DNA from 3 places in the Marinobacter sp. ST-43 genome. Region 2 is predicted to be linked to each of the others. Evidence: predicted binding sites of a transcription regulator. Region 2 holds the regulator's gene; each other region holds the start of a gene.
What was found. Region 2 encodes LexA, which represses DNA repair genes until DNA is damaged. Its sites were predicted from a motif close to CTGTNTNNNNANACAG; they were not measured.
Positions count from the first base shown of each region.

Region 1: the regulator LexA is predicted to act here: its motif matches at 2,480-2,495, upstream of recA (recombinase RecA).
Region 3: the regulator LexA is predicted to act here: its motif matches at 2,447-2,462, upstream of recN (DNA repair protein RecN).

Region 1 covers NZ_JASSVO010000010.1:63,626-68,354, forward strand. Annotated here, with positions in the region: gene QPL98_RS13065 (TIGR04282 family arsenosugar biosynthesis glycosyltransferase) at 1-15, opposite strand, end outside; gene QPL98_RS13070 (TIGR04283 family arsenosugar biosynthesis glycosyltransferase) at 12-716, opposite strand; gene QPL98_RS13075 (FAD-dependent oxidoreductase) at 790-1,890, shown strand; gene QPL98_RS13080 (CinA family protein) at 1,928-2,428, shown strand; gene recA (recombinase RecA) at 2,586-3,629, shown strand; gene QPL98_RS13090 (flavodoxin family protein) at 3,662-4,123, shown strand; gene QPL98_RS13095 (PilZ domain-containing protein) at 4,124-4,501, opposite strand.
Region 2 covers NZ_JASSVO010000001.1:52,041-56,769, reverse strand. Annotated here, with positions in the region: gene QPL98_RS00255 (DUF1329 domain-containing protein) at 1-961, opposite strand, end outside; gene QPL98_RS00250 (DUF6586 family protein) at 1,181-1,663, shown strand; gene QPL98_RS00245 (hypothetical protein) at 1,721-1,981, shown strand; gene QPL98_RS00240 (cell division inhibitor SulA) at 1,989-2,486, opposite strand; gene lexA (transcriptional repressor LexA) at 2,526-3,137, opposite strand; gene QPL98_RS00230 (amidoligase family protein) at 3,304-4,305, shown strand; gene QPL98_RS00225 (gamma-glutamyl-gamma-aminobutyrate hydrolase family protein) at 4,298-4,729, shown strand, end outside.
Region 3 covers NZ_JASSVO010000003.1:99,306-104,034, reverse strand. Annotated here, with positions in the region: gene QPL98_RS06465 (outer membrane protein assembly factor BamE) at 1-127, opposite strand, end outside; gene fur (ferric iron uptake transcriptional regulator) at 250-669, shown strand; gene recN (DNA repair protein RecN) at 723-2,402, opposite strand; gene grpE (nucleotide exchange factor GrpE) at 2,663-3,271, shown strand; gene dnaK (molecular chaperone DnaK) at 3,365-4,729, shown strand, end outside.

The DNA.
Region 1 (4,729 bases), on a different contig from region 2:
ACGTGTCTGGTTCATCGGTAACGGGCTGCCAGTTGGTCTGCGGGAACGCCGCGCCAATAGGCCCAGCGCAACTGCCACATTAAAAAGATCGTCCGCCAGCCGCCGCGCTGGTCCCAGCGCCGGCCGGAGGTGACCACTCTGTCCCTCAGACACACCGGGGGCGTGATGTGTTTCAGGCGTTTGCAGATTTCCACATCTTCCATCAGTGGTTGTTCCGGAAAGCCTCCGACCTGCTCGAACAGGGTTCGAGTCATAAACAGGGCCTGATCGCCGGTGGCGATGCCGGTCAGTCTCGAGCGCAGGTTCATCATGGCGCCAACGATCGGCAACAGGCCGGAGCGGCCGTCGATACAAACATCAAAACGGCCCCAGCTGGTTTCTGAGCGTGCCAGGTGAGTCATCACTTGCGTGTCCGCATGCTCCGGCAGCCGGGTGTCCGCGTGCAGGAACATCAGGAAAGGCGATTGGCTGGTGCGGGCTCCAGCATTCATCTGGGTTGCGCGTCCGCGGGCAGAGCGGATCAGGGGAACCCCCCTTGCTTCAATGAGACTGTCCGATTTGTCGTCGCTGCCGCCATCCACCACAATGATTTCGGCGCCCCGCTGACGCCAGGTTTCCAGGTGGCTCAGCAGCGGTTCGATACCCTCGATCTCGTTGAGAACGGGGACGATGATTGCGAGCCGGGGATCTTCTTCGCGTATTGGGTGTCGCAACATGGGTTTTGGTGGCCTCCTGAGAGGAGCATATCAGAGCTCGGGGTGGTGAGCATGGCAGGCGGGAGATGAGGTTATGAAACGACTGGTTTTGCTGGGTGCCGGCCACGCTCACATGGTGGCGTTGCGTCAGTTCGCGCGCGAGCCGTTGCCGGAAACGGAGCTGGTGGTGGTGTCACCGTCCCGGTGGCAGTACTACTCCGGGATGATCCCGGGCTGGCTGGCCGGGCACTATCGCCTCGATCAGTGTCGTGTCCTGGTCGAGCCCACGGTGATCGCCGCCGGTGGCAGGCTGGTGCTCGATCGGGCTGTTGAATTGCGGGCAGCCGAGCAGGAGGTCGTGTTGGCAAGTGGTGAACGGGTGCCCTACGATCTGCTCTCTGTCGATGTTGGATCGGCCAGTGACAGTGCCGTGCTGAACGAGCCGGACAGCATGATCCTCGGTGTTAAGCCCGTCGAACGATTTGCTGAAGACTGGCCGGCAACCGAAAGATCCCTGCGCGCCAGAGCGCGCCCGCGCATTGTTGTTCTTGGTGGAGGCGCTGGAGGTGCGGAGATCGCTATGGCCCTGGCCCGGCGATCAGCGGACTGCGACCAGGCGGGCGTTGTTCTGGTGGCCGGCAGCAATGGTGTAGTGCCGGGCTTTCGTCCCCGCTTTCGCCGCCTGGTGCGGCGGGCGCTGATGCGCTGCGGTGTCGAGATTGTTGAGGAGTATGGCGAACCGGTGGTTGATGGGGTCCGGTTGGCTGGTGGGCGACGAATGCGGGCCGATGCGGTTCTGGTATCTACCGGTGGCAGGGCTCTGCCCTTTCTGGAAGCCAGCGGCCTGGCCGTAGACGAAGCCGGTTTTGTCAGGGTAGACGCCAGCCATCGCAGCACGTCTCACCACAATGTGTTTGTGGCCGGAGATGCCTGTAGCCGGGTTGACCAACGGCTGGACCGTTCCGGGGTACACGCGGTTCGTGCCGGGCCGATACTGGCCCGCAATCTTGCGGCTGCGATATCGGGTAAACCGTTGGTGCGTTTCTATCCGCGCAGGTTTTCGTTGTACCTGTTGGCGGCGGGAGACTGCACGGCGATTGGTAGTTATGGCCCCTTGACGTTTTCGGGCGCCTGGGTCTGGAAGTGGAAAGACCGCATTGATCGCGGATTTGTTGACAGTTTTCCCGGAGCCTGAGAATGGCGACGGGCATTACAGGAAACGGGAGAACCGTATGAATGTGACCGACGGACAATTGGCCAAGGCTGGTGACGCGCTGGCGGCGGCGCTTGAGCGCAGGCGGATGACCATCGCTACCGCTGAAAGCTGCACCGGTGGCTGGGTGGCCAAGGTGCTGACTGACCGGGCGGGTTCGTCCGCCTATGTTATGGCGGGTCTGGTGACCTACAGTAACGCCGCGAAGCAGGCCATCCTTGGCGTACAGGCTGATACTCTGGAGCAGTGCGGGGCGGTCAGTGAACCGGTGGTGCGACAGATGGTGACAGGTGCCATACGTGCCACAGGCGTGGATATTGCCGTCGCTATCAGCGGTGTTGCCGGGCCGGGTGGGGGTAGTGCAGACAAGCCGGTTGGTACGGTCTGGTTTGCCTGGGGCAGCCGGGCTGACAACACCGAAGCCCGGGTAGCGCATTTCGATGGCGATCGGGATCAGGTGCGCCGGCAGTCGGTTTTGTATGTATTAGAAGGAGTTACCGGATTTGTCGAAACCCTGTGAGGATTTTCACCTTTCCGGGGGTTGGTCTCCTTCTGGCCATATGTTTTAATACTGTTCAAATATACAGGAAAACACTGGATGGCTATTCAGGTTTTCTCCGGATTCTGCCGCTTTGGCCAACAAGGTTGAGCGGCCCTGGTAACGAGGGTTTGCAAGAATGGAAGATAACCGCAAGAAAGCACTCGGCGCAGCGTTGAGCCAGATCGAACGTCAGTTCGGTAAAGGTGCTGTAATGAAGATGGGCGACCAGCCCCGTGAGGCGATTCCTGCCGTATCCACCGGCTCCCTTGGGCTGGATGTTGCTCTGGGCATTGGTGGTCTTCCTTACGGCCGGATCGTTGAGATTTACGGCCCGGAGAGCTCCGGTAAAACCACGCTGACTCTGCAGGTTATCGCGGAAGCGCAAAAACAGGGTAAAACCTGTGCCTTTGTGGATGCCGAGCACGCACTGGACCCGGTTTATGCGGAAAAGCTGGGTGTTAACGTTGATGAGCTGCTGGTTTCCCAGCCGGATACCGGTGAGCAGGCGCTGGAAATTGCCGACATGCTCGTGCGCTCGAACGCGGTGGACGTGATCATAGTCGATTCGGTAGCGGCCCTGACCCCGAAAGCGGAAATCGAAGGCGAGATGGGCGACAGCCACGTGGGTCTTCAGGCTCGCCTGATGTCACAGGCACTGCGCAAGCTTACCGGTAATGTGAAGCACGCCAATTGCCTGATGGTGTTCATCAACCAGATCCGTATGAAGATTGGTGTTATGTTCGGTAGCCCCGAGACCACCACCGGTGGTAACGCCCTGAAATTCTATTCCTCTGTGCGTCTGGATATTCGCCGTATCGGTTCGGTGAAAGACGGCGACGAGGTGGTGGGCAACGAAACCCGCGTAAAAGTCGTCAAGAACAAGGTGTCGCCTCCGTTCCGGCAGGCGGAGTTCCAGATCATGTACGGCAAGGGCATCTACCACATGGCGGAAGTGCTCGACATGGGCGTGAAAGAAGGCTTTGTGGACAAATCCGGCGCCTGGTACGCCTATAACGGCGACAAGATCGGCCAGGGCAAAGCAAACGCTTGTAAGTTCCTGGAAGAGAACCTGGATATCGCCAATGAAATCGAGGCTAAAGTGCGTGACAAGCTGATGCCCAAGCCGGTCAAGAAAGAGACGGCGGAGGCTCCTGCTGAAGCCAATGGCGAACTGCTATAAATTCTAAAAAGAGAAAGATAGGGAGGCGTGACATGAAGCGACTGCTGATTGTGGCTCATGCCCCGTCTCCGAATACCCTGAGATTACGGAGCGCCATCGAAAATGGCGCTCGTAATCCGGACATCGAAGCGGTAGAGGTGGTGGTAAAGGCGCCTCTCGAAGCTGGCCCCGAAGACATCCTCGCATGCGACGCCATCATCCTGGGCACCACGGAAAACCTCGGCTACATGTCTGGCGCCCTGAAAGACTTTTTCGACCGCAGCTACTATCCCTGCCTGGAGAAAACCCAGGGCCTGCCTTTTGCCTTTTATATCCGTGCCGGCCATGATGGTACCGGGACCCGCCGAGCTATTGAGACCATAACCACAGGGCTGCGCTGGAAGCTGGTGCAGGATGCACTGGTATGCCGGGGTGAATTCCGGCCCGAGTTTGAAGAGCAGTGTTACGAGTTGGGTATGGCAGTGGCGGCCAGTCTTGACGCCGGCCTGATTTGATCAACTGGCGTAGCGGTTGTAGAAGCCTTCAATACGGGACAGTGCGTTGTCCATCGTTCGTGAGTAGGCATTTTTGTCCAGGCAATAGGCAAACTGCAGACTGACCCGATATCCCGCCTGGTAGGGCTGGCAGGCGATAACCCGGGCGCCGACCCGGGATTCACTGATGTACTTGCCCTCGATATCAAGAAACAGTCGCACACCTACATCCACCGGTCGTGGGCAGAGAACCGCCATACCATAGCGGTTCATGTCCAGGCAGGTAACTGCCACAGGCTGTTTGCCACGGCCGAAGAAACCGCGCTCACGCAGTTGAACCCTCAGGCAGGACGCCGGAAAACGATCCTTGATGCGGCGATCTGCGGAATTATTCGTCATGTTTTCAGTCATCACGTGTCTTGTACTTGTTGTGGCCGGATTCCGTCCGGGAGATGAAGTGTAGTAATCGACGGCTTGCATGAAAAATGACCACGGCCGGATTTGTGACCAAGTTGGCACTTGCGGTCGGCTCTGGCCCCTTTCGATAAAACCGGACGAGGTACGCGACAGACCCGGCCCCAGGCACTACAATGGCGGGCCTGAAATCCGACAAAACTGACCGTTACG
Region 2 (4,729 bases):
TGGAATCGTGAAGCTTGTATCCGTTGTAGGGAACCAGCAGCTCCCGTTTACCTTTGAGTTCCCAGTCATACTGGTTTGGAGCGCCGTTATACATATCTTTCTGGTCTACCGAACGCAGAGAGGACGAATTCGGCAGGTCTGTCTCGTAGGCCAGGTTCGGAGAACGGCGCAGGCGTCGGGAGCCGGCGTCATAACGCCATGCAAGGCGAGGTGAACGAACCTGATCCAGAGTCTCGTGCACCAGGGTGATGGTGCCCGCCAGCGTGGTTGGGGCGATCGTCTCGGTTTTCAGGTAGAAGATCTTGTTGTCGATATCGGCAAGATCCGCGCCTACCTGACTGTACGCGAGGAAATAATCATAGTGATTGACCACCGGGTTGAAGGAACCGTCTTCCTGAGGGGTGGCTGAAGCACTACGGAAGGACACTTCCTCACCACGATACCGGAGAATGTGGTTCCAGATCGCTTCCAGACCATTCTGTGGAATGGGGAACGGACTGGTCATGATGGTGTCTCTTACCCCGTTTCCATTATCCAGCAGCTCGGCGGTCAGAGCATTCTGGCGAAACTTCTCGTATACATGTTCGGGAAACGCCGCTGTCCGACGGGTTTCATACACCGGCATGAAAAATGCCGGACCATATTGCTCCAGCATCCGGATGTGGCCGTCCGACAACTTATCCCGGTAAAGATCAAGGTTATCCCCCGTCACCACATACAGGGCGTCATCGCCAGGGAACGGATTGATTTCTACAGACCCCTCGCGCCAATTCGCCGGTGGCGTGGCAAGCCCGCCATCCCAGGCTGGAATGGTGCCCGCCGCGTTGCCCGCGCGCTCGGCACCAACCGGTGTCAGCTCATTGTTCAGGCGCGCGGCTTCAGCCTGTGTTACCTTTGCCAACAGCGGACTGGACGCCCCCATAACAGCAACTGCGATGGCAGCAATAAATCGGTTTCGCATCCTCAACCTCCAGCGTGAGTCACATGAGTGGTCAATACTCACCCAATTTGACGCTCTTTGTGCCAGTTTCAAACGCCCGTTTCAAGTGGTTGTTTGTAGTTTCTTGTGACAAGAGCATTTCCACAAAGCGGATAGAGCGAGAAATAAACAGCCAAAAATGATAAACTCCCAAAGTTTTACCGGCCCTGTTTCTCTGGTTTTTCGTTCGCAGGTTTCCTCATGGCATCACAATGGCACACCCTGGTTTCGCAAAAGCTGTTTCTGGCCAAAACGTTACTAGTCCGGGTTGAGCAAGACGAAGCGGCGACTGCGCCAGAACGAGAAGCCCAACTGCAAGGTGCCATTGAGTTGTTGCTGCGGGCTCGCGGACTCCTGCTGGTAATGATTGCCCGATGTCACCAGAACAAGGTCGACAGACCGGCCTCCATTGACGAGCTGGAAGCGCTGTTTCCCTATGCGATTGCGGAAGGCGGGATGTTGAAGGAACTGGCTGAAACACCAGGCAGCTGGTGGCAACAGCTGAATCAGTTGGAGGCTGCCGCTGGAGAACCGCCCAAGACACGGAAAACCGTGACGGAAGAAAACATCATTGCGGTTTCGGCGGATCAGGGGCCAGATCGGTCCATTCAGGCTCTGAACAAGATACTGGCTGCCATGACCGTATTGACCAGAGAGATAGACGAGCAACACAGCGAGTGGTAATCCGCCTGCCGGAGCCAATCCATTAACATACGCTGACAGCAGATATAGGTTGAATGAATGTCACCTTCGTTTTTTGAAATTGTACAACTCGCCGACGGCGACTACGCGCTTCGCCGGATTGATGACGACGCAGCTCCACTTGTGCGCATCTCATTCTCTGACGAGGCCAGAGAAATGCTGGAAGACCGGGACATGAACGTCGCCAAGGCGATGATTGCCGCTGGCATCGAGGCCGCTGGCAACATCAGCCACGACATTGACTGGGAAGAGGACGAAGGCGAGTTCGCCGACAATCAGCCCCACTACACCTTGCATTGAGCACCCGTTATCTCTGGCGCAACACCACACCGTGGCTATTACCCTTGGCAGATGCCTTTTGCAACGTTTCCAGCGCCGCACGGCCCAGCTTGTGAGTCCAGAGCACAACGGCATGGCAGGTGCCTGCGCCCAGCGCTCGCTCAGCCAACTCTTGTGCCGGGAATTCTGCCGTTGACCGCAACACCAGAATCTCACTGGCCACAATGCCGTGCATTTTCTGCCACTTGGCCACCAGGGACTGGGGAGGATCAATCCACGCCAGCCAACGTTTCTCCTGGTTGAGTTGTGTGAGCATTGGCAGTAGCAACTGGAAATTCTCCACCTGCTCCTCTGGAAGAATAATCTCGGTAACATTGCCACCGAAGCCAGACTCTGAACGTCGCTCCGAACCGGACGCTGTCGCCCTGGCCGCCGGCACCTTTGGGCCAGAGGAAGAAACCGCGCCAGCCGCAACAACAGCTGCCGGCTGAAATGCCATGTTCTGAGTGAAGCTCAACTGTTCCATTACTCACCTACCTGCGCCATGCGCTGCCGAATACGGTACTCAGTGAAGATCGGAGCGGCGGATAACGCCTACGCCGAGACCTTCAATAAACAATTCCTGCTCTTCAAGATCGACCTCAATCGGAGCAAACTCCTCATTCTCTGCAATCAGCCAGACCTTGTTGCCTTCCCTGCGGAAACGCTTGACGGTGACCTCCTCTCCGACACGAGCGACAACAATCTGACCGTTATGCACATCCTGGGTACTGTGCACCGCCAGTAAGTCACCATCCAGAATCCCAATGTCTTTCATGCTCATCCCCCGTACCCGCAAAAGGTAATCTGCTGAAGGAGAGAAGAAGCCCGGCTGCAGCGTGCAGTGATCTTCAATATGTTCCTGCGCCAGAATCGGGCTGCCGGCGGCAACCTGCCCGATGACAGGGAGGCCCAGATCCTCTTCGGCCTCCGGCAAGCGAATGCCTCGGCTGGCCCCCGGGACCATCTCTATGGCGCCCTTCCTTGCCAGAGCCCTCAGATGTTCTTCCGCCGCGTTGGCGGAACGGAATCCCAGCTCTGCGGCAATTTCAGCCCTGGTGGGCGGGTAGCCGGTTTCATCCACGTAACGTCGGATAATGTCCAGCACCTGGGATTGTCTTGCAGTCAGTTTCATCAGTCGGGCTCCGGAATTTCGATCCTGTTTTTTTATACAGTGAACTGACTATATACAGTGTTTTATCCAGTGTAAAGCCCTCTACGTTTCGTTTCCTTCCTGTAACGGGCGACCAACAGCCTGTATGTTATGGTGACGCAAACCAGACACAGGGAAGCCACACACAACCATGACCGCACACGACCGCTGCAAGATGCCGGAACAAACGACAAACCGGGACGGCCAGGAACGAAAAGTCGGGGTTGAGATTGAACTGTCCGGCCTGACCTACGAGGCCCTGGTCCAGCATGCCGCCCGATTGCTTGGGGGCGAGCCGGAGCTGACATCCCGTTATGTCACCCGACTGGATACGGACGCCGGAGCATTCACCATTGAGCTGGACTCTGATCCTATCAAAGACCTGGATCTTGCCGACGAGCGGCTCCCGGAATCCATTCGGGAACTCGGCAACCACGCCATGGACGTCATTGATTTTGCCGCCGAGAAGATTGTGCCGTTAGAGATTGTGGGGCCACCGCTCGCAATGTCGGCTCTGGGCATGATCGAAAATCTGGTAGACGAACTGCGAGACCTGGGTGCTGAAGGCAGCCGGGAGGCCATCTATTTTGCGTTCGGGCTTCAACTTAACCCGGAACTGCCCGATCTTGAACCAGAGACCCTGGTACGTTACCTGCAGGCGTTCGCACTGCTGTATGACTGGCTCAAGTCCCGGCATCAGCTGGATATCAGCCGGAAGTTCACCACCTACATCGAGCCCTGGAGCAGCCGCTACACAGACAAGCTGATGGCGGACGATTACCGTCCTGACCTGGACACACTGATGAGGGACTATCTGCACTACAACCCTACCCGGAACAAGGCATTGGATCTTCTGCCACTGTTCGCTCATCTGAACGAATCGCTGTTGTCCGAATACGTTCAGGACCCCAGGATCAAAAGTCGTCCTACTCTGCACTACCGGCTGCCGGATTGTGATATCGACAATCCCAATTGGCACTTCTCCACAGTCTGGAACGATTGGGTAGTGCTGGAGCAGCTTGCCAACAACCGTCAGGATCTTGATGCCCTGCGGGGCGAATTCCACGACTCCCGGAAGTTCAGCTTCCGCAATCTCACCCGCTCCTGGCGTGAGACCACCGATGAATGGCTGCATCAGCACGGTTATGTCTGACTGGGAAAGCGAAACGGACATCCCCGGCCTCACCATCGGCATCAGTGGCCCGGCCCGGCGAAGTATGGCCCATCGGCTGATCAGCCTGGGCCTGCGCCTGCATGGCGCCAGAACACACTACATCCGCCCGGGCGACCGTACCAACGTCGAACTACTGGACGGGCTGGTACTCTCGGGCGGCACCCACGTGCATCCGGGCCGCTATGGTCAACAACCCCAGGTGACGGCCAGGTATGACCTGAAACGGGATGCTACCGACACCGAGCTTCTCCGCCAGGCGGAGGCGATTAACATTCCGGTGCTGGGTATCTGCCGCGGTGCACAGTTTATCAACGTCTTTCACGGCGGGTCCCTGTGCCAGAACGTTACCCCGTTGCGGGTACATACCCGACATCGACCTTTGTTATTACCCCTCCAAACGGTT
Region 3 (4,729 bases), on a different contig from region 2:
ACAGTTCCGTCAGCTCCTCATCGGTGACAATGTTGCCCTGCTGGACATTGATTTTGTAAACGCCCGGAAAAACACAGCCGGACAAGGATAAAATGCTAATAAGAACGATAGCGGGGAGCTTTTGCATCGCCGGGGGAAATCCTCTATCTTGAATTCGCCTGCGTTGAGCAGGTGTGAAACGGGTCATCCGTCGTACTGCGGCTTCATCATACCGGAAGCCGTGAGGCACACCAAAGAGCGAATGGTAACATGTCATCTGAAAACGCCGAATTACGAAAAGTCGGTCTGAAGGTTACTCTGCCAAGGGTCAAGATCTTCAATATTCTTGAGAATGCCGAAGAACATCACCTGAGTGCTGAAGACGTTTATAAAAAGCTGCTGGACCAGGGCGATGACGTGGGCCTGGCGACCGTCTATCGGGTGCTGACTCAGTTCGAAGCTGCTGGCCTGGTGTTGCGTCATAACTTCGAAGGTGGTCACGCCGTTTTCGAGATGGCCGGCGATGATCATCACGACCACATGGTCTGCACCCAGACCGGTGAGGTTGTTGAGTTTGTGGATGAGATCATCGAGGAGCGCCAGCAGAAGATTGCGGCAGAGCACGGCTATGAAATTGTTGATCACAGCCTGATCCTCTACGTAAAACCACTGAAGTCCGATAAGAAGTAAAAAAAGGGCCAGCGACAAGGCTGGCCCAGAAGCTCTCCGAAACGAGAGGGGGATTAGTGATGGGTTGCCTGGCCCTTTACAAACATCTCCCGGGCATGGGCTATGGTCTGTTCTGTCATGTCCACTCCGCCAAGCATTCTTGCGACTTCGCTGATCCGACCCTGATCATCCAGCGGCTCTATGCGTGAATAGGTCGCGTCTTTCTCCGTAAACTTGCTGACGAACAAATGCTGGTGGCATTGGGCCGCGACCTGCGGCAGATGCGTGACGCACAGTACCTGGCCGTTCTCGCCCAGTGATCTCAGCAGGCGGCCGACGACCTCAGCGGTACCGCCACCGATGCCAACATCCACTTCGTCGAACACCAAAGTTGGTGTGGTGGAGGTTTGTGCCACAACCACCTGAATGGCCAGGCTTATGCGGGAAAGTTCACCGCCGGAAGCCACCTTGGCCAACGATCGGGCGGGTTGGCCCGGGTTGGCACTCACCAGGAATTCCACCTCTTCCATGCCGTGAGGCGCGGGCTCGTCATCACTGTTCCGGCTCAGGTGGCTGACAAACTGCACCGATGGCATGCCCAATTGTGCCAACTCCCGGGCGATTCGCTGGTCGAGCTCCATGGCGGCATTATGGCGTGTTTCTGTCAGCTTGGTGGCCAGGGCGTCGAACCTTGCCCGCTGGTTTTCCAGCTCGGCCTGAAGCTGTTCCAGGCTGCCTTCGCCGCCATCCAGTTCGGCCAGCTCCTGGCTCAGGCGTTGATGCAATTCCGGTAACTCCTCCGGGGTGATCCGGTGTTTGCGCGCCATCTGATAAATGGCGCTGAGCCGTTCTTCCACTTCGTTCAGTCGGACCGGGTCGGCTTCGTAGTCGTCTACGAAGCGGCGCAGGTTGTCGCCGGCTTCTGAAATCTGAATCTGTGCTTCGTTCAGCATCTGGATGGTGTCGGTCAGTGCCGGCACATCAACCGGCAGTTGCTCCAGTTGGTGCAGTGCCTGGCGCACCAGATCTGCGGCTGAAACCTCATCTTCAGTGCATAGTAGGGCGGCCTGGTGGCTGCTGTGAAGTACGGCGTCGGCCTGGCTGAGCTGTGCCTGTTCGGCTTCCAGGGTTGTCTGTTCGTCCTCGCCCAGCGCCAACCTGTCCAGCTCTTCCACCTGATAGCGCAGCAGCTGTAAACGGGCCTCGGCCTCATCAGCATTGTGCTGGCGTTGCTGTAGTTTCTGACGCGTCTGGTGCCAGGCTTTCCATGCAGATCGGGTTTCGTCGGCCAGGCTTTCCGCGCCGGCGAACTCGTCCAGCAGCTTTCGGTGGGTTTCCTTACGCAGCAGGGATTGATGCTGGTGCTGACTGTGGATATCCATCAGCAGGCCGCCCAGTTCTTTCAATTGTGACAGCGGGCAGGGCTGGCCATTAATGAATGCCTTGGAGCGGCCGTCCTTGCTGATGGTCCGGCGCAGGATGCAATCGTCCTTGTCGTCCAGCTCATGGCTGTCCAGCCAGAACCGGGCTTCGGGGATGCGGGATATATCGAAGCTGGCGGTAATGTCGGCACGCTTGGCGCCATGGCGAACAGCGCCGGCATCGGCCCGGCCTCCCATGGCCAGGCCAAGGGCATCAAGCACAATCGACTTGCCGGCGCCGGTTTCCCCAGTCAGGGCTGTCATACCGCGGTTGAACTGGAGTTCAACCCTTTCTGCAATGGCGTAGTTCGATACCGTGAGTTGTGTGAGCATGCCGCAACCTCCGCTCGTTCTTGAGCAAGTAATAACTCTGGCCACTGTTCGTTTATACAGTTGCTGTGAATATATACAGGGTTTTTCCGGTTTGCAAACAGGAAATGATGAAAACATCAAAGATTGCGTGGGTGACGGTTGAAACCCGGGAAGCGGGCCCCATATCGGTTCGCAAAGCGATTCTTTCCTGCTTTCTGCACAAGCGGGAGTGGTTATTTCTGCAGGCCTCCGTGGCCGTGAAAACGTTATCAGGAGTTGTCATGAGTGCTGACGAAAAGCGCAACGAACAGGTAGAAGAACGCAACGAGGCAGCAGAAGCTGCGGCGAAAGAGCAGGCTGCAGGTAACCAGGATGCCGAGCAGTCACCGGAGCAGGGCTCCGAGCTGGATGTGCTGCAGCAGAAACTGCAGGAGTACCAGGAGCAGGCCTTGCGGGCACAGGCGGAGATGCAGAATGTCCGTCGCCGGGCCGAGATTGATGTGGAAAAAGCTCACAAGTTTGCGCTCGAGAAGTTTGTGAAAGAGCTGTTGCCTGTGGCCGACAGTCTGGAGAAGGCGGTCGAAAGCACCGAGGGTCACGAAAACGCAGGCGAGCTGGTTGGGTCCATTCGCGAAGGTGTGGAAATGACCCTGACGCTGTTCATGAACAGCCTGAAGAAATTCAACGTTGAACAACTCAACCCGGTGGGTGAGCCGTTCGATCCGCAGCAGCACGAAGCCATGTCCATGGTGCCGGCGCCGGATGCCGAGCCTAACAGCGTGGTTGCGGTTGTGCAGAAAGGTTATCTGCTTAATGGCCGGGTGGTTCGTCCGGCCATGGTCGTAGTGGCCAAGGCAGAAGATGCGCCAAAAATCGACGAGCAGGCTTGAAAAGTCGAGCAGAGCGCCAATATAGCGATTAAACAGCAAAGGCCGGGGTAGGCATTCTCCGGAACAGCATTCAGAAAGATTTGGAGTGATTCGATGAGCAAGATTATTGGTATCGACCTGGGAACCACAAACTCCTGTGTGGCCATCATGGATGGCGACAAGGTAAAGGTAATTGAAAACGCAGAGGGTGATCGCACCACCCCGTCCATCATCGCCTACACCGATGACAACGAGACTCTGGTTGGCCAGTCAGCCAAGCGTCAGGCGGTGACCAACCCGCACAACACTCTGTACGCCATCAAGCGACTGATTGGTCGTCGTTTTGAAGATGACGTGGTTCAGAAAGACATCAAGATGGTGCCCTATAAAATCGCCAAGGCAGACAACGGTGACGCCTGGGTTGAGGTGAAGGGTCAGAAAATGGCGCCGCCGCAGGTGTCTGCAGAAGTTCTGAAAAAAATGAAGAAGACTGCAGAAGACTACCTGGGTGAAAAGGTAACCGAAGCGGTGATCACCGTGCCTGCGTACTTCAATGACAGCCAGCGCCAGGCGACCAAGGATGCTGGCAAGATTGCTGGTCTGGAAGTGAAGCGGATCATCAACGAGCCAACTGCTGCGGCCCTGGCTTATGGCCTGGACAAGAAGAGCGGTGATCGTACCGTTGCTGTGTACGACCTGGGTGGTGGTACTTTCGATCTGTCCATCATCGAAATTGCGGACGTAGACGGCGAGCACCAGTTCGAAGTGCTGGCCACCAACGGTGACACCTTCCTGGGCGGTGAAGATTTCGACCTGAAAGTGATTGAATATCTGGCTGACCAGTTCAAGAAAGACACCGGCATCGATCTTCGCGGCGACTCTCTGGCCATGCAGCGTCTGAAAGAGGCGGCCGAGAAGGCCAAGATCGAGCTCTCCAGCAGCCAGCAGACCGACGTAAACCTGCCGTACATCACTGCAGATGCGTCTGGTCCCAAGCACATGAACGTGAAGCTGACCCGTGCCAAGCTGGAGTCGCTGGTGGAAGACCTGGTTCAGCGCAGCCTGGAGCCCTGTAAGATTGCTCTTCAGGATGCGGGCCTGAAGGCTGGTGAAATCGACGAGGTTATTCTGGTCGGTGGTCAGACTCGTATGCCGCTGGTGCAGGAGAAAGTAAAAGAGTTCTTCGGCAAAGAGCCCCGTAAAGACGTGAACCCGGACGAGGCCGTCGCCATGGGTGCAGCGATTCAGGGCGCGGTACTGTCTGGCGACGTGAAAGACGTACTGCTGCTGGACGTAACCCCGCTGACCCTGGGTATCGAAACCATGGGTGGCGTGGCCACTCCGCTGATCGAGAAGAACACCACGATTCCGACCAAGAAATCGCAGATCTTCTCTACGGCGGATGACAACCAGACTGCAGTGACCATTCACGTCGTTCAGGGTGAGCGTAAGCAGGCGGCACAGAACAAGTCTCTGGGG